Regions from separate parts of the Paraburkholderia aspalathi genome, predicted to be linked through region 2. Evidence: riboswitches for the same ligand, from Rfam matches in the RefSeq annotation. Region 2 holds a riboswitch; the other holds the start of a gene.

Region 1 (7,401 bases), 2.4 Mb from region 2:
GCGCTGGTCGGCACGCAAGGGGCCGGCCATTTTCACGTAGGTTTCGTAGCCGAGAATATCGGTGGCTTCGTTCAGCGCCGTTCGGGCGGCAGGCACCATCAGCTCCGCGTTGCCGGGGCCGAGGCCGATCACGGTCAAGCGGCCGCGCGTACGGCCAATTGTGTCCGGGTCGATTGCCAGCGCTGCTAGCGCGAGCGCGACCCCTGCGTCCGCGTCGTCATGCAAGGTTTGATAAGGGACGCGCAGCGCGGCATGCAGCAAATTGCTCGGCGGCTCACCGTCCTCCGGACCCGCCTGGGCAAAACGCAGCGGCACGTTCAGGCTCGCTGCGGCATCGGCGAGCGCGGGGTTCGCCATGTGTTCGGAAGGAGTCAGCAATGCTGCGAGCGAAAGCGGTGCAAGACCGTGCGCGTTCAATGCCTCATGTACGAGCGCGGCGATTCGCTCGCCGGAAGCAGGCAACGTGTCAGCAGTGGAATTTGCGCCCGGGTCCGTATCCGTATTGGAATGCCCACCGGCACTCGGAACCGCCACTGCCGCCACGACACTCCGCGGATGAATCACCAACTCATCATCGCGCCCATCCCACGCACGCGGCGTCACGCGGATCGCGAGACGTGCCGATTCCGAGCGCGGCAATTGCGCGTCATCGAGCCACGGCGCTTCACCTTCGATGCGTGTGCGTTCACCTGCCAGCAGATCCGACACGAAGCGCTTACCTTGCGCTATATCGGCAAGCGCATAGCCCTCAGGCGGATTGAGCACACACGTGCCGAAGCGCAATTCGCCACTCGTTGTGATCGCTGGCGACACGTTCAACGCAGCCGCAATCTCGCGAGCCATCACGTTGACGCCGGCAAGGCCGCCGAGTAAGGGCACGACCGCACTGCCGTCTTCTGCAACGGCCAGCACCGGAGGCTCGACGCCTTTATTCGACAGCAAGGGCGCCACGCAACGGATCACGATCCCGGCAGCGCACAGCGCGATGATTGGCGTACCGCGCGCATACAGATCACACAGATGCGCGCGGAGCTCCGTGTATGAGACGTCAGCCTCGACTCGCCCCTGCAAGGCATGAACCTCGCAGCCTGCATACAGCATCTGGATACGCCGCGCGGTCTCCAACGCGCCCGCACCGAGAATCACGATCGCGGGGGACGTCATCCTTGCCATTTTTCCCCCGGCACCACGAGTAGCGAAAAATACGGCGAGGCCATCGGATCGACTTCGTCGAGCGGCACGATGCGCTGATTGCCCATGGTCGCGCGTTCGACGTAAAGCGCACGATGCGCGAGCCCCAGTTCGCCGAGCACGCGCCGCACCTTATCGAAATTGCGGCCCAGTTTCATAATGACGGCTGCGTCCGCATCGGCCAGACGTCGGCGCAATTCGTCTTCGGGCAACACGCCGGAGAGCACCGACAGACTCTGATTGCGATACACCAGCGGCGAGCCAAGTACCGCTGCGCCACCGAGCATCGAGCACACGCCGGGTACGACTTCAGCCTCGAACCGGGCTGCGAGACGGTCGTGCAAATACATATACGAGCCGTAGAAAAACGGATCGCCTTCGCAAATCACCGCGACATCGCGGCCCGCGTCGAGATGGCCGGCGACGACCTCTGCAGCGGTGTCGTAGAAGTCGGCGATGATCGCTTCATACGAAAGCGGCGGTTCGAGCGCTTCGGTCGTGACAGGATAGACGAGCGGCAGATGCTGTTGAGCGTCATGCAAATGCGCCTCGATGATGCTGAAGGCGTTGCCCTTCTTACCCTTCGCGACGAAATACGCGACCACGGGTGCCGCTTTCAGCAAACGCAGCGCTTTCAGCGTGATGAGTTCCGGGTCGCCGGGGCCGACGCCGAGTCCGAATAAACGTCCTTGCACGGTCATTTACTCGACCTCCGTCGCGAGCGCGTTCACAGCAGCGGCGGCCATCGCGCTGCCGCCGCGTCGTCCGTGAACCACGACGAAGGGCACGCCGCGGCTGTCTTCGGCCAGCATCGCTTTCGATTCGGCCGCGCCGACGAAACCGACCGGAAAGCCTAGGATCAGCGCGGGCTTTGGCGCACCGGCATCGAGCATATCGAGCAGATGAAAGAGGGCGGTCGGCGCATTGCCGATCACGACGACGCTGCCGGCCAGCTGCGGCCGCCACAATTCGAGCGCGGCCGCCGAGCGCGTATTGCCGAGTTCGCGCGCGAGCGCAGGCACGTCCTGATGCGTCAGCGTGCAGATCACGTCGTTGTTGACGGGAAGTCGTGCGCGCGTGATGCCTTGCGCCACCATGCCGGCATCACACAGAATCGGCGCGCCTTGCGCGAGCGCCGTACGGCCCGCGGCGCCTGCGCCTTCGGAAAACTGAAGATCTTCAACGACGTCGATCATGCCGCAGGCGTGGATCACGCGCACCGCGAGTTTCTCGAGGTCGGCAGGGATACGCGATAAGTCGGCCTCCGCACGTATCGTCGCGAAGGATTGGCGATAGATCTCCTGACCGTCGCGAATGTAATCAAGCATCTGAGGGGCTCCGGGCCGGGTGTGCCAATGGGTCGAGCATATCGGCGGCCTGTTCGATCGTGAGTTGGTGCGCGACGCACGAGCCGAAACCCGGCTGGCCGTCGCGGCGATAAAGGTCGTAGATGCCGGGCGCTGCGGCCAGCAGCGTGTAAGGCGCGCAATGTGCGGCGGCGCATGAGCGCGGACAGCCGCTCAGATGGACATCGACGCCGTCAGGTAAGCGATCTGCTAGAAGTAACGCGTCGGCTTTGGTGTCAGAGAGGCTTTTTGCGCAGCCTGTGGAACCGGCGCAGGCGATCAAACGCGCCATAGGCTGCGCGGGATCGCAGGCGAGGCCTAGCGCGTTCATTTCAGCGAGCACGGTGGGCGCGGCATCGGCTGCGATATCGGGCAGCAATACGCTTTGCCAGGGCGTCATGCGCAGCGTGCCGTTGCCTTGCTGTTGCGAGAGCGTGGCGAGGCCGCGCAAGGTCGTGGCGTCGAGGCGTCCGAGCGGCGGTTGGCCGCCTACGTGCAGCATTCCCACAACTCGCTGTGCGTGCGCGCCGAGTCGCAAAGTGGCATCGGCAGGTGTGGGGCGTTGCCAGTTTGCAAGCGATGTGTCGCGTGACAGCCGGAAATCGACGTACGTTTGAGCGTGCTGCAATACGGCGTCGATGGAATGCGCGGCGAGCAGGTGACGCATGCGCGTGTCATCTGGAGCGGCCAGATCGAGGAACGTGTGCAGCAGCGCGCAGACGAGGTCTGTGACTTGCGAAGGCAGCACGGCGGCGAGAGCGCCGGCGTAGTTCGGACGAGAATGGTCAACGGCGCTATGCGCGATGTGTTGGAAGGCATCGGAGTTCGCCGCAGCTGACGGGCAACCCGCCAATCCGAACACAAATCGCACACCGTCTTCGGCCTGCGTCGCCGCGAGCCAGACATCATGCGGATGATCCAGTCTGGCAAGACGCTCACCACCATCGAGCAGAAGCGCGAATTTCGGCGATAGCGCCGCGAAACGCGCTTCGGATTGCAGCAAGGTGAGCAGTTCAACGCAAAGCGGCCTTGTATCGAACAGCGCAAACGGATCGCGTCCGGCAGTCGGGCTCACCATCACATTGCGAACATCGTCCGCAGCGGACGCCGAAATTGAGCCAGGAGTTTGTTGTGAGCTCGTGAGCAGCAAGCTGACAGCATCCGCTGCACCGCCCGTCGGAATCGGCCCAAGCCCCGCCTCGACCAGCGCCGCGATCAACGCCGCCTCATGCCCGCTTCGCACACCACGCACCTGCAGATTCGCGCGATTGGTCAGCTCGACCACGCCCGCCCCATACCGCTCGCTGACATCAGCAATCACCGCAGCCTGCGCCGCACTCAACTCGCCTCCGGGCAATTTAATCCGGCAAATCCCCCCATCACGCGCCGCGACGATGCGCAGCAGCCCCGGACACGCCGAGGGCCGCAGCACGAGAGCCGCGTCGGACAAAGCAGTGGAGGGCGAAGCTTGATTCAAGACGGACACCGGGTTGAGCGTCGCGCGACGGCCCGAGCAAGCCGCAAAGCGGCCGTTGCTACGGCATCGGTACACCCCGCCCGATGTAGGCTGGCACGAACAGTCTGGCCGGCAGGTCTCCTGGCTCGCAGGTCATGGTCCGCCGCGGCCTTCCCGGTCGAACCAGTGGCGCGGAGCGCAGGCGGACTCGCTGCATACAGTTGCGGGGGCAGCCACAGCGACACTGTGTTCCCTCTTCGGCCCCGAAGGGCACCGGCGGCTGTATTATGCCTTTTTTCGAACAGCACAACGAGGCTGGACGCTTTGATCGGCGTGGCACAGCGCATTATTTGAAGATACAGAAAGAGGATGGATGCATGCCGGCGTGGCTGACCGTGGTGGGCATAGGCGATGACGGCTTCGCCGGCTTGGGGAAGCCCGCGCGGCGTGCTTTGCTGGAAGCGTCGGTGGTTTATGGCGGCGAACGGCATCTGGCGATGCTGCCCGCGCGCCTCGCCGCGCGCCGCGCGGCATGGCCGAAGCCGTTCGATCTCGCGCCTTTGCTGGCGGAGCGTACAGGGCCCGTGTGTGTGCTGGCGAGCGGGGATCCGATGCTGTTCGGCGTCGGCGCGACTCTCGCGCGGCAGTTGCCAGCGGGTGATTTGCGGGTGCTGCCTGCGCCGTCGTCGTTGTCGCTGGCGGCCGCGCGGCTTGGCTGGCCGCTGCAGGACGTCGCCACGGTTTCGCTGGTGGGACGGCCGTTGCCGACGCTGAATGCTCATCTGCACGACGGCGCGCGCGTCTTCGTGCTGAGTGCCGACGGGCGCACGCCTGCAACGCTGGCCGAACTGCTGAATGCACGCGGTTTCGGCGCGACGCGGATGACCGTGCTGGAACATCTGGGCGGTGATCTGGAGCGGTGCATAGATGGCCGCGCGGACCAGTGGCCCGCAGGGGAAGTGGCGGCGCTGAACTTGATCGCGCTTGAATGCCGCGCAACGGAAGGCGCCCCGCGTCTGCCGCTGACGGTCGGTTTGCCCGACGATGCCTTTCGCCACGACGGTCAGTTGACCAAACGCGACGTTCGCGCGATCACACTGGCGCGCCTCGCGCCGACGCCCGGCGAATTGCTATGGGACGTGGGCGCGGGCAGCGGCTCGATCGGCATCGAATGGATGCGCGCACACCCGACTTGCCGCGCGATCGCGATCGAAGGGCACGCGGAGCGGCAGCGCTTCATCGAACACAATCGCGATGCGTTGGGCGTGCCGGGTTTGCAACTGGTGGCCGGCCGCGCGCCTGATGCGCTGGAGGGATTGGCTGTGCCGGATGCCGTGTTCATCGGCGGTGGGGTGACGGTGCCGGGCGTGCTCGACGCCTGCTGGGCGCGTCTGCGCGACGGCGGACGTCTGGTGGCCAATGCCGTGACCTTGCAAGGCGAGGCAGCGCTGGCGGCGTGGCGTGAGCAACACGGCGGCACGTTGACTCGCATCGCGCTGGCTGACGCGCAGCCGCTCGGCGGCTTCGATACGTGGCGCCAGGCGTTGCCGATTACGCTGCTGGAGGTGACGAAGCTGGCCAGCAGCGCGAGCGCCACATGCAGCACGTCCACCGGTTCAACCGACTCACCATTCCATCCGTAATGCGCGAAGAAACGCCCGAACAACCCGCGCCGCTGCGTAGCGGCTACACGACCGGCAGTTGCGCCACCGCGACGTCGCTCGCGGCCGCGCGTCTATTGCTCGCGGGTATCGTCAGCGAGGTCGCGGAGATCGTGTTGCCGAAGGGCCAGCTCGTGCCGATGCCACTGGTGTTCTGCCGCCTGACCGCCGATGGCGCGGAAGCCGGCACAGTAAAAGACGCAGGCGACGACCCCGACGTGACACACGGCGCTATCGTATTCGCCCGCGTGCGCTTGCTTGCCGAACCGGGCGTGATCTTCCGCGCGGGGCCAGGCGTTGGCACGGTGACACGCGCCGGCCTCACGCTGCCAGTCGGCGAACCGGCGATCAATCCCGTCCCGCGCAAGATGATGACCGAGCATCTGACCGAACTCGCCGCGGAACATGGATACACTGGCGGCTTCGAAGTGACGATCGGCGTCGAAGGCGGCGAAGCACTCGCACTGAAAACGATGAACCCGCGCCTCGGCATTCTCGGCGGCCTGTCGATTCTCGGCACCACCGGCATCGTGCGGCCGTTTTCGTGCTCGGCCTATATCGCCTCGATTCATCAGGGCATCGACGTCGCGCGTGCGAACGGTTACCTGCATCTCGCGGCCTGCACCGGCAACGCAAGTGAAGACGCGATGCGCGCGCATTACGGTCTGCCGGACATCGCACTGATCGAAATGGGCGACTTCGTCGGCGCGGTGCTCAAGCATATGAAGCGCGCGCCGGTCGAGCGCCTGAGCGTGTGCGGCGGCTTCGGCAAACTCAGCAAACTGGCAGCCGGACACCTCGATCTGCATAGCCGGAATTCGAGCATCGATCTGGAACGGCTCGCAACATGGGCCGCCGAGTATGGCGCCGATGATGCATTGCAGACGGCCATCCTCGCCGCCAATACGAGCCAACAGGCGGTCGCATTGGCGCACGCGCAGCACGTACCACTCGGCAACATTGTCTGCCAGCATGCGCTCGCCGTAGCGCGCGATATCGTGCCGCCGCAGGTCGCGGTCGAAATGTTCGCGATCGATCGCCAGGGCAATCTGATCGGAGTCGCGCAATGATGCGAGTCCTGCTGCTCGGCGGCACAGGCGACGCTTTGCGGATCGCCAGACAACTTGGCCCTGAACATGTGTACAGTCTCGCGGGTCTAGGCAAGGTGCCGGAGGATCTGTCATGCGAGGTGCGCGTGGGCGGCTTCGGCGGCAGCGAAGGCATGGCGCGCTATATCGAGGATCAACGCATTAGCCTCGTAATCGACGCGACACATCCATACGCCGCGCAGATCAGCGCAAATGCCGCGAAAGCGAGCAGTGCGGCGCGCGTACCGTGCTGGGCGCTGCGTCGCGCGGGCTGGCAGCCGCAAGCCCGCGATGATTGGCGCATGGTCGACGATTGGACGGAACTCACGGCCGCGCTAGCCTCATTCCATCGCCCGCTGTTCACACTTGGCCGCGAACCGCTCGCGCATCTCGACGAAATCCCGCAGCACCAGTTCTGGACAATACGCTGCCTCGACGCAAACGAATCTAATCCACGTGCGCGAATTCTGGCGACACGCGGCCCGTTTACGCTCGAAGGCGAGCGAGCGTTGTTCAGCGCGGAAGCATTCGATGTCGTCGTCAGCAAAAACAGCGGCGGCAGCGCCACCGAAGCGAAACTCGAAGTCGCGCGCGAACGGAGCCTGCCGGTGGTCATGCTGCGGCGTCCTGCATTGCCTGCAGTCGATCGCGAGTTTGCA
Region 2 (7,401 bases):
GCCGCTCAGTTCGTTCGATGTGCTCGACGCCATTCTGCAGACGCTGGCGTCGCGTGAGCAGTTTGCGTCGCTGACCGAGGTGGTGATCGCCGGGCATTCGGGCGGTGGCCAGGTGGTGCAGCGCTATGCCGTGGTGACGCGCGGTGAGGCGCCGCTCGTCGCGCGCGGAATTGCGCTGCGCTATGTGGTCGCGAATCCTTCGTCGTACGTGTACTTCGATGCGATGCGGCCGACAGCATCAGGTGAATTCGTGGCGTTCGATGCGACGGCATGTCCGTCGTTCAATCGCTGGAAGTATGGGCTCGAAGATTTGCCGGCCTATGCTTCGAGCGACGGTGATTCGAGCTCCGCTGATGCGCTCGAATCACGCTATGCGCGTCGTGACGTCACCGTGCTGCTCGGCGGCGCGGATTGCGATCCGCAGCATCCGGCACTCGACCGTTCATGCGCTGCGCAGACGCAGGGCGAGCATCGGTTGGGGCGCGGATTGGCTTACGCGCGCTATATGGCGTCGCGGCATCCGGAACGGGCGCTGAAGCATCGTACGTTTGTGATCGACGGCGTCGGGCACGACGCGAAGGGGATTTTTGCATCGGCGCAGGGGCTGGCGGCGTTGTTCGGCAAGGCATGAACCGTGCTACTGCGATAAGGCCAGCTTTCAAAGGACTGTGCCGACATGAACAAGACCAGAATTCTCGCGGCCGCGATCGCCGCTGTATCACTTGGCGCCTTGCTGCCGTGCAGCGCGAATGCTGACGATGCGCCTAGCCCGTGTGCATCGCTCAAACGGATCGTCGCGGCGGCGCCGGACGGCCTGGCTTCGCTGACACCGGATGACGGCAAGGGCGTCGCGCAACCCTACGGCGATGACGCCCAGTGTTCGGCGAGCCGCGGGAGTTATCAATGCACGTGGACGCCGCATCACGACGCCGGTTCGAGCGCGGACGCGCTGCAGGGTGTCGCGGCGGACATCGCCTCGTGCCTGCCGGACGCGACGCATGATCAGAATTCACCGGGACGTCAGCATTTTTATCTTGGCACGCGCGCCAAACGGACCGATATCACGTTGACGCGGGCTGATTCGAGCAAGTTGAGGCTGGTTGTATCGGGCAAGTGAGCGGGCACGTGCGTTTCGGACTATCCGAGCGTAGCCGTTATTGTGATGCTGGCCACCATGTCCAGCCGCGTCGCGCGCGGCGCAACTCGACCATCGAGAGCGGCGCGATTTCGATGCGTGGAAACACAGCCGGCGGCGCGCCGAGTGCATGAACGATCGCGGCCCGGATCACAGGCGCGTGCGTGACGGCGACCACGTTGTGCGTGTTGCCCGGTATGACGCCCTCGCTCAACGTATCGCTCAACGCACCGTTTAGCGCATCGAGCCACTGTCCCACCCGCTTCACGAGTTGACTGAACGACTCGCCGCCGTGCGCGGCCGCGTCGGGATCGTGTGTCCATGCGGCGAGGTCGTGTGGTGCTTCGACCGCGAGATCGGCAAGGCGGCGGCCGTGCCACCGGCCGTAGTCCATATCTGCCAGCCGCTCGTCGACCGATGCCGCGGCGCCGAGCCCCAAGGCCGACGCCGTATCGCGCGCACAAACGGCAGGACTGACGAAAACCGCCGCGTCATCCGGAATCGACAGACGCGCTCGTGCGGCGGCGGCTTCGGCGAGGCCGCGTGCGTCGAGCGGGTCGTCGGCAGGGAAGCGGCCCGCGCGCATCGCCGCGGTCGATGCGTGGCTGATCAGTAACAGCCGTATGTCCATTCAATTGATTTCCATAAAGACCGGACTAGAGCGGGACGCCGCGTACATGCTTTGCATTGCCGGGAGGCAAAGTTTAGCGCGTAGAATAGCGTCACTGCGAAGCACGGAAGCCGGTGAGAGCCCGGCGCGGTCGCGCCACTGTAATCGGCATTCATGAGCCGAAAGCCAGACCTGAGCTTCGCACCATCCCTCTTCAATCGACTATCGGGGCGCGTTACCCCCAGGAGATGTCCATTATGTCCAACGCTGTTTTCGATTCCACGACACAGCCCGTCGCCCAACCCACGCCGATTCCGCTGCGTGAACTGCTGCCTTGGGTCGTGTTCGGCGGCTTGCTGTTGTTGCTTGCGCTGTATTTCGTTGGTGCGGAGCAGGGCGCCACGTCGCTGGTGCCTGGCATGTATGTGCACGAATTCGTGCACGACGGCCGCCATCTGCTCGGCTTTCCCTGCCACTAACGGAGTCGAACATGGTCGGTAAATTGTTGGTACGCGGGATGCTTGCAGGCATCGCCGCGGGATTGCTCACGTTCGGCTTCGCGAGACTGGTGGGCGAACCGCAGGTCGATCAGGCGATTTCCTTCGAGGAAAAGGCCGACGCCGCCAAAGGCGAAGCGCCCGAACCCGAACTGGTGAGTCGCGGCACCCAAGCTGGGCTGGGATTGTTGACGGGCGTGGTGACGTACGGTGCCGCGTTCGGCGGCCTGTTCTCACTGGTGTTCGCCTATGCGTACGGTCGCGTCGGCACGCTGAGTGCACGCGCGTTGTCCGCATGGCTCGCGCTTGGCGCGTTTATCACACTGGTGATTGTCCCGAACATCAAGTACCCGGCGAATCCCCCTTCGGTGGGCGACCCCGAGACGATCGGGATGCGGACCGGCTTGTTCTTCCTGATGATTGCGATCTCGCTGGCGGCAATGGTGTTTTCGCTGAAGGTTCGACGCCGCGCGGCACTGAAGCTGGGCGCATGGAATGGTTCGATCGTGGCGGGCGTGGTGTTCGTTGCGATCATTGCGGGCGTGCAACTGTCGATGCCGACGATCAACGAAGTGCCGGCGGCTTTTCCGGCGGTGCTGTTGTGGAAATTCCGCGTCGCGGCCATCGGCATGCAGGTGATCATGTGGACAACCCTTGGGCTGCTGTTCGGCGCGCTCGTTGAGCGAAGCAAATTGCTGGCTCCCGCGAGCCGCAGCGCCGCGAAGTCTGCTTACCTTTGATGTGAACGGCGTGACCGTGCGAGCCGCGGTCACGCCGACGTGCAGCGCGAGAGAAGCCAAATACATCAAGTACTTGGCGCGTTTGCCGGAATGTTATCCACAGGCTTGTGAACGTTTTCTGTGGATAAGCCACCCCTCTGCAATGCGCCGCTCCGCGCCAACCGTGTCGGCGATCATCGCTGCGTCCCCCCGCACCGCAAGCAACAAACCGATCTGCGTCAAGCACTTAGGTACGATGCCCCGTTGTTATCAACAACCCTATGAACATTTTCTGTGGACAAGTGCCATGGCCGCATAACGTTATGCAAATCGCTTGGTTGCCCGAAGCCGGGGCAAATCCGACACTCACTCCAATCTCAAGCAAACCGAGTCTGGAGCCATGTCGAACACATCAAGCCTGCGCCCATCGTGGGCCACTCGCATCACGGCACTTCTGCTGCTGGCCGCATCGGCACTAACGACGACAACGGCCATCGCCGCGCCACCTTCGGGCGATCCGATCCTGATAGGCGTCAGCGGCCCGCTGACCGGCCAGAACGCTCAGTACGGCGCGCAATGGAAAGCTGGTTTCGATCTTGCATTGGATGAGATCAACAGCCACAACGGCATCAACGGCCGTCCGCTGAACTACGTCTTCGAAGACAGCCAGAGCGATCCACGCCAGTCCATCACGATCGCGCAGAAATTCGTCAACGACCCGCGCATCCTTATCGAACTCGGCGACTTCTCGAGTCCCGCTTCGATGGCAGCGTCGCCGATTTATCAGCATGCCGGCCTCGTGCAACTCGGCTTCACCAACTCGCATCCTGACTTCACCAAAGGCGGCGACTACATCTGGAGCCCATCGGTCAGCCAGGCCGACGCGCAGCCGCTGCTTGCCGACCTCGCCGTGAAAACGCTCGGCCTCAAGCGCATTGCCGTGCTCTATCTGAACACCGACTGGGGACGCACCAGCAAGGACGTCTTTGTCAAAGCCGCCAATGAACGCGGCGCGCAAGTCGTTGCGGCCGAAGGCTATCAGTCGGCCGAGAAAGATTTCCGCGCGACGCTGGTCCGCGTGAGCGCCGCGAATCCGGATGGCATCGTGCTGATCTCGTACTACTCCGACGGCGCGCAGATCGCCCGCCAGGCGAGAACTAGCGGCATCAACCTGCCGATTGCTGCGGCCAGTTCCGTGTATTCGCCGAAATTCCTCGAACTCGGCGGTGAGGCCGTCAATGGCGTGGCGACGAACACCAGCTTCTTCCCCGGTGAATCCGGGCCTGAAGTGCAAAGCTTCGTTAAACGCTTCGAGGCGAAATACCACCGCGAGCCGGACGCGTTCAACGCGTATGCGTATGACGCCGTCATCATCTCCGCCTATGCGCTGCGCGCCGGCGGTCCTGACCGCAAGGCCGTGCGCGATGCGCTGCCGAAGCTGCACGACATTCCGAGCGTCGTGTTCGGCAAGGCCAATTTTGATCCGGCGACGCGTCGTGTGATCGGCGTAAAAAACATCAACGTGGTGGTGAAGAACGATAAGTGGACGTTGCTTGAGAGTAAGGCGACGGTTGCGCAGAAGTAGGCGTTCCGCTAGCGGTCTTGCTCTCCGAACATTCACAACATTCACGACTTTTGCGCCATGAGCCTTTTACTCGACCACATTGTGATTCGCGTCCACGATCTGACGCAGACCATTGAAAACTTCACTGCGCTCGGTTTCACCGTGCAGCAAGGCGGCACCCATGCCGATGGCGTGACGCATAACGCACTGATCGGTTTCGCGGACGGCAGTTACATCGAGCTGATCGCCTTTTTGCAGGCGGCGCCGCAACGTCGCTGGTGGGACGTGGGGCAGCGTCACGGCGATGGATTTGTTGATTACGCGTTGCTGCCGTCGAGCGTGGGCGCAGTAATCGATGCCGCTCATGGACGAGGTCTGCTATACGACGGTCCGCAGGCAGGTGGGCGTGTGCGTCCGGATGGCGCGCGGCTCGAGTGGCAGACCGGCCGGCCGCAAACCAGCGACTTGCCGTTCCTGTGCGGGGATATCACGCCGCGTCATCTGCGTGTCGCTGAGGGCGCGGTGCGTGAACATAAGAACGGCGTGCGAGGGGTGGCGAGTTTGACGGTCGCTGTGAATGATCTGACGGCGAGTTTGCAGCGGTATCGGGCGTTGCTCGGTATCGGTGAAGGGGAGACGCGGACGGTGGCTTTGCCGGGGCTGGGGGCGGTGTCGGCGACGGTGTCGATTGGTGATACGTCCGTTGTGTTGCTGAGCCCCGTGCACGTCGATGCCGCGAGCGTTACCGCCGAGGGCGCGGCGTTGCGCCGGCAATTGGCCACGCGTGGGGAAGGGGTGTTTGGTGTTGCTTTGCGCGCTGATGGTAAAGCACAGCCGGAGGTGCTCGACCGTGATCGCACGCATGGCGCGTGGTTCGAGATCACTGCGGGGTGAGGGGAATCGCTTTTCGGCGCGCAGCGCTTGGTAAGTTAAGTGGATCAAGCAGTTGGCGCTGTTGTGGGGTTGTTATCCACAGGCTTGCGAACATTTTCTGTGGACAAGTTCACAACAGCTGCTGGCCCTGAATACCGTGGGCAAACAAAATCCGAATTCCATCGCCGCTTAGGCGCTCCTATTCCTAAGCGCCCAATTGAACACGCTCCGCGTTCTGGTGGCCGGCTGCGTCAACCGATCAAACAACTGGGCGACGGCGCCATCGAGTTGAGCGAGCGCTGGTGCCTTTGCCGGATCGACATCAACGGCAGCAGTCATCGGCACGGGCCCTTCCAACTCGTCACGTGTAGTCACTGCTACGCCACCGTTGTACCTGGCGATCAACGAGTCCAGCCGCGCAACGATCGATTCCACATGCGCAGCGCTAACATTCGCCGCATTGAGCGACACATCTTCCGACGACGTGACTCGCCGCGAAGGATCACTCAGCACTCGAGCCCAATGCAAGCAGCACAGCAGCGACCCGGTGGCAAGTTCAACGCCGGGATTCCACACCACCACCCGCTGTGTCTGCAGTGGTTTCAACGCGATCCGTAGATCATGCCAGGCTCGATCGAGCTTGCGCATGACCGACGCCGTCTCGGGCGCTTGAGCAGTCGAGCCAGCAAGCCGCACCACTTCGCGCAGTGCGCCAAGCACAGCCCCAAGCCTCGCCTCTACGTGCCGGGTCGCCGCAAGCGGCATCATCAGAATCGCGACCGCAAACGACACGAGGCAACCGACCAGTACTTCTTCGATCCGCAACTCGACCAGCGGTCCCATTGCGAAGCCCAACTCGCCGTAAACGAGCCCGACGAGCACGGTAATGAAAAACACCCCCGGCGCATACGCACTCAGGATGTAGTAAGCCCATCCGAATACGCACAGGATCATCGTGGCCACGAGCAACACGGACGAGTCGTGCAGCGGCGCGACGAGCAACACGCTGACTAACGCGCCCGCCAGCGTTCCGGCGAGGCGCTGTGCGCCGCGATAGACCGTGTCCGCGCGTGACCGCGTGCCGAGAAACACCACGAAGGTCGTGATGACCGCCCAGAACCAGCGCTCGGGCGACAACGAGTGGCCGATCAGCATCGCGAGAAAGGCAGCGGTCGTGGCGCGCGTGGCGTGCAGCCAGCAGAGTTTGGCGCGCAAATCGGCAAGCCATGACGCCGCGGACTGAGCACTCGTAGCGCCAACCGGTGAAGGCGAAGTGCCGCGTACATGGCCTTGATGCGCAATTTCTTTGAGCCGCACAATCGCGTGACGCAGCATGTCGGCGCGTGCATGAGCGCCGCCGTGCGCCGGCGCTGAAGCAAACGCATGCTGTCCCGCCGCCACTTCCACTTCGACGATTCGCTCGCGAATCGTCTCGGCGTCGGGCGGATTCAGCAACGTCAGTTGTTCTTCAAGCGAGAGCGCGGCTTCGTTCAGTGCTGACAGATGCACCGCGCTCGGTGCCGCGAGTACACGCGAGGCGCGCAACGTCACCGTATGAATGGCAAGCCGGAAGCTGGCAGCCGCACGCATCGGCACGATCACGCGGCCGACGAGCGTGACCATCAGCGGACCGAACGCGGACAGCAAGAGCGACTGCACAAGATGCAGGGCAGAAGGATGCAGATACAGCCCAAGATAGAAGCACACCACGCCCAGCATCGCGCAACCCAGCGCACGCGGACCGCAGGCCTGGACCAGCATGCCAACGAACATCACGACCAGGAAGCCCGCATCCCCAGCGAGCGGATAACGGCTCAGCACGCTCGCTGCGGCAAAGCACACGCAGGCGCAGAGATAAAGACAGAGAAGCGTGCCGAACCACGCAGGCCGCCGCGCATCGCGCACGAACAGCGGCGCCACCATCGCAAAGAGGATGCCGGGCGCGGCGAGGGTAATCGGCTGGTGATGAAAGACGGTCCACGCGATGCTGGCAATGCCGGTGA

What was found. Region 2 has a riboswitch for cobalamin ahead of KHO30_RS00100 (CbtB domain-containing protein). Riboswitches for the same ligand answer to the same signal wherever they lie in the genome.
Region 1: linked by a shared signal. The riboswitch ahead of cobG (precorrin-3B synthase) and the one ahead of KHO30_RS00100 (CbtB domain-containing protein) in region 2 are both predicted to bind cobalamin.

Annotation. Positions count from the first base shown of each region.
Region 1 covers NZ_CAJNBA010000001.1:2,383,935-2,391,335, forward strand. Annotated here, with positions in the region: gene cobJ (precorrin-3B C(17)-methyltransferase) at 1-1,164, opposite strand, end outside; gene KHO30_RS10555 (precorrin-2 C(20)-methyltransferase) at 1,161-1,892, opposite strand; gene KHO30_RS10560 (precorrin-8X methylmutase) at 1,893-2,519, opposite strand; gene cobG (precorrin-3B synthase) at 2,512-4,023, opposite strand; cobalamin riboswitch at 4,108-4,286, opposite strand; gene cbiE (precorrin-6y C5,15-methyltransferase (decarboxylating) subunit CbiE) at 4,371-5,636, shown strand; gene KHO30_RS10575 (cobalt-precorrin-5B (C(1))-methyltransferase) at 5,636-6,724, shown strand; gene KHO30_RS10580 (cobalt-precorrin-6A reductase) at 6,721-7,401, shown strand, end outside.
Region 2 covers NZ_CAJNBA010000001.1:23,983-31,383, reverse strand. Annotated here, with positions in the region: gene KHO30_RS00115 (alpha/beta hydrolase) at 1-631, shown strand, start outside; gene KHO30_RS00110 (hypothetical protein) at 677-1,117, shown strand; gene KHO30_RS00105 (histidine phosphatase family protein) at 1,155-1,766, opposite strand; adenosylcobalamin (AdoCbl) riboswitch at 1,862-1,949, shown strand; gene KHO30_RS00100 (CbtB domain-containing protein) at 2,003-2,224, shown strand; gene KHO30_RS00095 (CbtA family protein) at 2,236-2,982, shown strand; gene KHO30_RS00090 (ABC transporter substrate-binding protein) at 3,362-4,546, shown strand; gene KHO30_RS00085 (VOC family protein) at 4,604-5,419, shown strand; gene KHO30_RS00080 (FUSC family protein) at 5,588-7,401, opposite strand, start outside.